DNA from 2 places in the Cronobacter malonaticus LMG 23826 genome. Region 1 is predicted to be linked to the other one. Evidence: predicted binding sites of a transcription regulator. Region 1 holds the regulator's gene; the other holds the start of a gene.
What was found. The regulator CRP, encoded in region 1, controls carbon source genes, mostly activating them, when cyclic AMP is high. The targets are predictions, from matches to a motif close to ATGTGANNNNNNTCACAT.

Region 1 (3,926 bases):
CTGACCGGCAAAGGGCAGTCGCGTAAATATCTGCACACCTATGACGAAGCGGTGCCGTGGAACCAGGTGCCCGGCACGTTTACGCCGTGGCAGCCGCTGCCGGAGCCGACGGACGTGCTGTTTTACGAAGGGCTGCACGGCGGCGTGGTGACGCCGCAGCATGACGTGGCGAAGCATGTCGATTTACTCGTAGGCGTGGTGCCTATCGTCAACCTGGAGTGGATACAGAAGCTCATCCGCGATACCAGCGAGCGCGGCCACTCCCGCGAGGCGGTGATGGATTCCGTGGTGCGCTCAATGGAAGATTACATCAACTACATCACGCCGCAGTTCTCACGTACCCACATTAACTTCCAGCGCGTGCCGACGGTGGACACCTCCAACCCGTTCGCCGCGAAAGGCATTCCGTCGCTTGATGAAAGCTTCGTGGTTATTCACTTCCGCAATCTGGATAACATCGACTACCCGTGGCTGCTGGCGATGCTACAGGGTTCGTTTATTTCACATATCAATACGCTGGTGGTGCCGGGCGGAAAGATGGGGCTCGCGATGGAGCTTATTATGCTGCCGCTGGTGCAGCGGCTGATGGAAGGCAAACAGATAGCGTAACGGCGATGCCCGGTGGCGCTGCGCCTGCCGGGCCGCCCGTCATCTCATGACGCTTCAATCACTTCATACGAATGAGTGATGTTGACCCCTTTGCCGAGCATCAGCGCTACCGAACAATACTTCTCTGCCGACAGATCCACCGCGCGCGACACTGCCGCATCTTTCAGGGCTTTACCCGTTACGACAAAGTGCAGGTTGATATGCGTAAACAGACGCGGCGCTTCTTCGCGACGCTCTGACGTCAGCTTCACTTCGCAGTCGGTCACGTCGTGACGGCCTTTTTGCAGAATAGAGACAACATCAATCGCGCTGCAGCCGCCCGCGGCCATCAGCACCATTTCCATCGGGCTCGGCGCTTTGTCGCCAGAGTTGCCGTCCATCAGGATCTGATGCCCGGAGGCGGACTCGCCCAGGAAGGTTAACCCTTCCACCCATTTCACTCGTGCATGCATGTTAATCACTCCAGGCTATTCATTTTTCTGACAGATTACGCGCGCGCGACGTCAGAGGCAATGGAAGGGCGACCTGCGTCAAGCTGAAACGAGACAACAGGAGACACCTGAGAAAAGCTATGCTAAAACAGTCTGGATGCAGCGGCGATACATTGATGTTACGCATGTGTGCAGAGGAGAAGACAATTTATCGGCTGCGATGTCCACGGACAGCCAACTTCCCTGGACCCGGGAAGATGATGATTGCAAAGCCAGACAGGGGTTACGCGCCCTGTCTTTGGAGCCAGTTTAAAACAGAGGATAACCGCGCATGGTGCTTGGCAAACCGCAAACAGACCCGACTCTTGAATGGTTCTTGTCACATTGCCACATTCATAAGTATCCATCTAAGAGCACGCTGATTCACCAGGGTGAAAAAGCGGAGACGCTGTATTACATCGTTAAAGGCTCAGTGGCAGTGCTGATCAAAGATGAAGAGGGCAAGGAGATGATCCTCTCGTACCTGAATCAGGGAGACTTCATCGGCGAACTGGGTTTGTTCGAGGAAGGTCAGGAACGCAGCGCCTGGGTTCGCGCTAAAACTGCCTGTGAAGTAGCTGAAATCTCTTACAAAAAATTCCGTCAGCTGATCCAGGTTAACCCGGATATTCTGATGCGTCTCTCCTCGCAGATGGCTCGCCGCCTGCAGGTCACGTCTGAGAAAGTGGGCAACCTCGCCTTCCTCGACGTGACCGGCCGCATCGCGCAGACCCTGCTGAACCTGGCGAAACAGCCGGACGCGATGACCCACCCTGACGGGATGCAGATCAAAATCACGCGCCAGGAAATCGGCCAGATCGTCGGCTGCTCTCGCGAAACCGTTGGCCGCATTCTGAAAATGCTCGAAGATCAGAACCTGATCTCCGCCCACGGCAAAACCATCGTGGTTTACGGAACCCGCTAAAAAATCAAAAAACGGCGTGTCGCTTCGGTAACACGCCGTTTTTGTATCTATACTTCTCCCCTATGTGGCGTCGTCTTATCTATCACCCTGAAATTAATTACGCTTTACGGCAAACGCTGATCTTAAGCCTGCCGGTGGCGGTCGGGTTGATGCTGGGCCATCTTCAACAAGGGTTACTGTTTTCACTCGTTCCCGCCTGCTGCAACATTGCCGGTCTCGATACCCCGCACAAACGCTTTTTTAAACGCTTGATCATCGGCGCCTCGCTGTTTGCGCTGAGCAGCCTGGCGGTGCAACTTCTGCTGTTGCAGTCTGTGCCGCTGCCGCTCATTTTGCTGATGCTGGCGCTACTGCTCGGCGTGACGGCGGAAATCAGCCCGCTGCATGCGCGTCTGCTGCCCGCCTCGCTCATCGCGGCCATCTTTACATTAAGCCTCGCCGGCAATATGCCCATCTGGGAGCCCATGCTGCTCTATGTCTTTGGCACGCTCTGGTATGGCGCGTTTAACGGTTTCTGGTTCTGGCTGTGGCGCGAACAGCCGCTACGTGAATCGTTAAGCCTGATTTATAAAAGCCTCGCCGACTACTGCGAGGCCAAATATAGCCTGCTGACGCGCCACACCGAGCCGGAACAGGCGCTGCCGCCGCTGCTGGTGCATCAGCAAAAAGTGGTGGATCAGATAAGCCAGTGCTATCAGCAGTTGCAGATGCTCTCCGCCACTAAACAAAACGGTTACAAGCGCCTGCTACGCACGTTCCAGGTGGCGCTGGATCTCCAGGAGCATATCTCGGTATCGCTGCATCAGCCCGGCGAAGTGCAAAAACTGGTGGAGCGCAGCCATGCCGAAGCAGTGTTGCGCTGGACGGCGCAGACCGTCGCCACGCGGCTGCGCACGCTTTCTGACGATATTCTTTACCACCGCTATTCGCATCGTTTCTCGATGGATAAGCAGGTCGAGGCGCTGGCGAAAATCGCCCGCCAGCACCCGGATAACCCGGTTGGCCAGTTCTGCGAATACCATTTCAGCCGTATTGCACGCGTGCTGCGCACCCAGCGCCCGCTATACGCCCGTGATCTGATGGACAGCGGCCAGCGACGCCTGCCGCTGCTGCGGGCGCTGAAAAGCTATTTGTCGCTGAAATCCGCCGCGCTGCGCACCGCCGCGCGTCTGGGCGTGATGCTGGCGGCGGCGGGGTTGTTAGGGAGCGCGTTCCAGCTTCCGAAGCCGTACTGGATCCTGATGACGGTGCTGTTCGTTACGCAAAACGGCTATGGCGCGACCCGCGTGCGTATCCTGCACCGGGCGGGCGGCACGCTGGCGGGGCTGATTATCGCGGGCATCACGCTGCACCTGAAAGTGCCGCAGGGCTATACCCTGCTCGGCATGCTGCTGGTGACGTTAATCAGTTATCTGATAATCCGGCGGCACTACGGCTGGGCGATGATTGGCTTTACCGTCACGGCGGTCTATTCGCTGCAAATCCTGACGCTCAACGGCGAGCAGTACATCGTGGCGCGCCTGATAGACACGCTGTCCGGCTGTCTTATCGCGTTTGGCGGTATGGTCTGGCTCTGGCCCCAGTGGCAAAGCGGCCTGCTGCGCCAGAACGCGCATGACGCGCTGGAGGCTGACCAGGAGGCGCTGCGCCTGATCCTGAGCGACGACCCGCAGCCCGGCCCGCTCGCCTGGCAGCGTATGCAGGTCAACCAGGCGCACAACGCGCTCTATAACTCGCTCAACCAGGCCATGCAGGAGCCAGGCTTTAATAGCCGTTATCTGGAGGATATGCGCCTGTGGGTGACGCACAGCCAGTTTATTGTCGAGCACATTAACGCGATAACGACGATGGCGCGCGAGCAAACCACGCTGACGCCAGAAACCGCAGCGCGTTACTTACAGGCCTGTGAGATTGCGCTACAG
Region 2 (3,926 bases), 1.2 Mb from region 1:
ACCCAGATACGGGCAAAACGGTTCACCTCTTTCGCCCAGATACTTTTCAGGGCGACCCAGTAAAGCTGCATCATGCGCGCTCTCCTTGTTTTTCATTCACCAGCGTGACGAACAGCTCTTCAAGACGGTTCGCTTTGTTGCGCATACTCAGCACCTGAACGCCCTGCGCGGTCAGCTGATTAAAGACGCTGTTAATGCCCTGCTCGCGCAGCACTTCTACCTCAAGCGTCGAGGTATCCACCAGACGATACTGATAACCTTCAAGCTTCGGCAGCGGACTTTTCGCTGCCAGATCGAGGATAAACGTCTCCGATTTGAGCTTAGAAAGCAGCGATTTCATCGAGGTGTTCTCCACCAGCTCGCCGCGCTGAATAATACCGATATTGCGGCACAGCATCTCCGCTTCTTCGAGATAGTGAGTGGTGAGAATAATCGTGGTGCCTTTATCGTTAAGATCTTTAAGAAAGCCCCACATCGAACGGCGCAGTTCGATATCCACGCCCGCCGTCGGTTCATCAAGGATCAGCAGTTTCGGCTCATGCATCAGCGCGCGGGCGATCATCAGACGACGCTTCATCCCGCCCGAGAGCATACGCGCGCGTTCGTTGCGTTTTTCCCACAGATCGAGCTGATTTAAATACTTTTCGCTACGCTCAATCGCTTCGCGACGCTCAACACCGTAGTAGCCCGCCTGGTTGACGACGATCTGCTGCACGGTCTCGAAGGGGTTGAAGTTAAACTCCTGCGGCACCAGCCCAAGCTGGCGTTTGGCGTTAACCACATCCCGTTCCAGATCGTACCCAAACACGCGCACCCGACCGGACGTTTTATTGACCAGCGAGCTGATAATACCGATGGTGGTGGATTTACCGGCCCCGTTCGGCCCCAGCAGCGCGTAGAAATCTCCCGCTTCGACTTGTAAATCAATGCCGCGCAGCGCCTGTACGCCGCCGGGATACGTCTTTTTAAGCTGCTCCAGTTCCAGTGCAATGGTCATGAAAGTACAGTCACCTTATTTTCTTGCAGAAGTTGTGTGGTTTAAAAAAAAGTTTAGTTGCCCTATATTACCCGAACGCAATTGTCTGGTTACAGGTCGTTAACCTCTATGAAAGATATCAGCACACTTATTAGTAATAACGAAATCTGGTCAAAAATGCTGGTCAAAGAAGACCCCGGCTTTTTTGAACGTCTGGCGAAGGCGCAGAAACCGCGCTTCCTGTGGATCGGTTGTTCCGACAGCCGCGTACCGGCTGAACGTCTCACTGGCCTTGAGCCGGGCGAGATCTTTGTTCACCGCAACGTGGCGAACCTGGTTATCCACACCGACCTTAACTGTCTTTCCGTCGTTCAGTACGCGGTGGACGTGCTGGAAGTTGAGCACATCATCATCTGCGGTCACTACGGCTGCGGCGGCGTGCAGGCGGCGGTGGAAAACCCGGAGCTGGGCCTGATTAACAACTGGCTGCTGCACATTCGCGACATCTGGCTGAAACACAACGCGCTGCTGAGCGAGCTGCCGCAGGAAAAACGTCTCGACACCCTGTGCGAGCTGAACGTGATGGAGCAGGTCTATAACCTTGGCCACTCCACCATCATGCAGTCCGCCTGGAAACGCGGCCAGAACGTCACGCTGCACGGCTGGGCGTATGGCATTCACGACGGCCTGCTGCGCGATCTGGACGTGACCGCGACCGACCGCGACACCCTGGAACAGGGTTATCGCAAAGGCGTATCCAACATCCAGAAAACACACGCCAGCCATAAATAAGGGCGAGCGTGACAATAAAAAAGGGGCCAGTGGCCCCTTTTTTGTGCGCCGGACTTACTCTTCCAGCATCACCACGTTGCCGATATACGGTAGATGACGATAGCGCTGGGCATAATCGATGCCATAGCCGACAACAAACTTATCCGGGATCGAGAAGCCGACATACTCCACTTCCACGTCCACTTCACGGCGCGACGGTTTATCGAGCAGCGTGCAGATGGCGAGCGATTTCGGCTCGCGCAGGCTCAGGATTTCACGCACTTTGGAGAGCGTGTTGCCGGAGTCGATAATATCTTCGACGATCAGCACATCTTTACCGCGGATATCTTCATCCAGATCTTTGAGGATTTTGACATCGCGCGTGGAGGACATGCCGCTGCCGTAGCTGGAGGCGGTCATAAAATCGACTTCATGGGCCACGTGAACCTGACGGCACAGGTCCGCCATGAACATAAAAGAGCCGCGCAGCAGCCCTACCAGCACCATTTCGCTGCCGCTGTCCTGATAACGCTCAGTAATCTGACGGCCCAGTTCTTCAACGCGCGCCTTAATTTCCGCCTCGGAAATCATCACTTCAACAGTATGTTTCATATCGCTAACCGTTTGATTTAAAAATAAATCAGCGTTACCAGCGGCGCCTGCCGCCGGTAACGCTCGATAAGCGGGGCAGTATACCAGTAAAACGCCCGTCCGACAGAAAAGTGCGAAAAGCTCTTTTTGTGATTAAGATCACATATGTTAACAACTATAATAACTTGCTACTTAAAAATTAAGAGTGTGGTTATGGCAGAAACAAAAAAGACACAATCACGACTTCTCGTGATTCTCACAGCCCTGTTCGCAGCATTATCAGGGCTGTATTTATTGGTTGGTGGTATATGGCTGGTTTCAATCGGTGGTTCCTGGTACTACCCCATCGCCGGGGTAGGCATGCTGGCGACCGCCTGGCTGCTGTGGAGACGTAACGCTGCGGCGCTGTGGCTCTACGCTATCATCTTATTAGGCACGATGGCGTGGGGCATCTGGGAAGTCGGCTTCGACTTCTGGGCGCTGACGCCGCGCTGCGACGTCCTGGTGTTCTTCGGCGTATGGCTGATTCTGCCATTCGTCTGGCGTCGCCTCAGCACGCCGTCCCGCGCAGGCGTACCGGCGCTGCTGGTCTCGCTTATCATCACCGCGGGGCTGCTCTTCTGGGCAGGCTTTAACGATCCGCAGGAAATCAACGGCACCCTCAGCGCGGACAGCACCCCTGCCGCCGTGAACGGTAGCCAGAGCATTCCTGACGGCGACTGGCCGGCTTACGGGCGTAACCAGGAAGGCCAGCGTTACTCTCCGCTCAAGCAGATCAACACCGACAACGTTCATAAGCTGAAAGAAGCCTGGGTGTTCCGCACCGGCGACCTGAAGCTACCGACCGATCCGGGTGAGATAACCAACGAAGTAACGCCGATTAAAGTCGGTGACACCCTGTTCCTCTGCACCGCGCACCAGCGTCTTTTCGCCGTTGATGCCGCAACCGGTAAAGAGAAATGGCACTTCGATCCGCAGCTGAATACTAATCCGTCATTCCAGCATGTGACCTGCCGCGGCGTGTCGTATCACGAAGCGACAGCCGCGAACGCCAGCCCGGATGTCGTCGCGGATTGTCCGCGTCGTATTATCCTGCCGGTGAACGATGGTCGTCTGTTTGCAGTGAATGCGGATAACGGCAAGCTGTGTGAAAGCTTCGCTAATAAAGGCATTCTGAACCTGCAGACCAACATGCCGGTCACTACGCCGGGTATGTATGAGCCGACTTCGCCGCCTATCGTCACTGACAAGGTGATTGTGATTGCCGGCGCGGTGACCGATAACTTCTCCACCCGTGAGCCGTCCGGCGTCATCCGTGGTTTTGATATCAACACCGGTAAACTGCTGTGGGCCTTCGATCCGGGTGCGAAAGACCCGAACGCGATCCCGGCTGACGAGCATCATTTCTCGCTGAACTCCCCGAACTCCTGGGCGCCGGCGTCTTATGATGCGAAGCTCGACATGGTTTACCTGCCGATGGGCGTAACGACGCCGGATATCTGGGGCGGTAACCGCACGCCGGAGCAGGAGCGCTATGCAAGTTCTATCGTCGCGCTGAACGCGTCCACCGGTAAGCTGGTATGGTCTT

Region 2: the regulator CRP is predicted to act here: its motif matches at 2,486-2,503, upstream of hpt (hypoxanthine phosphoribosyltransferase).

What each region holds. Positions count from the first base shown of each region.
Region 1 is NZ_CP013940.1:198,637-202,562, reverse strand. Features, by position in the region: gene AFK66_RS00875 (phosphoribulokinase) at 1-609, shown strand, start outside; gene AFK66_RS00870 (OsmC family protein) at 654-1,061, opposite strand; gene crp (cAMP-activated global transcriptional regulator CRP) at 1,372-2,004, shown strand; gene AFK66_RS00860 (YccS/YhfK family putative transporter) at 2,067-3,926, shown strand, end outside.
Region 2 is NZ_CP013940.1:3,330,128-3,334,053, forward strand. Features, by position in the region: gene AFK66_RS15675 (ABC transporter permease) at 1-74, opposite strand, end outside; gene AFK66_RS15680 (ABC transporter ATP-binding protein) at 71-997, opposite strand; gene can (carbonate dehydratase) at 1,106-1,768, shown strand; gene hpt (hypoxanthine phosphoribosyltransferase) at 1,823-2,359, opposite strand; gene AFK66_RS15695 (glucose/quinate/shikimate family membrane-bound PQQ-dependent dehydrogenase) at 2,552-3,926, shown strand, end outside.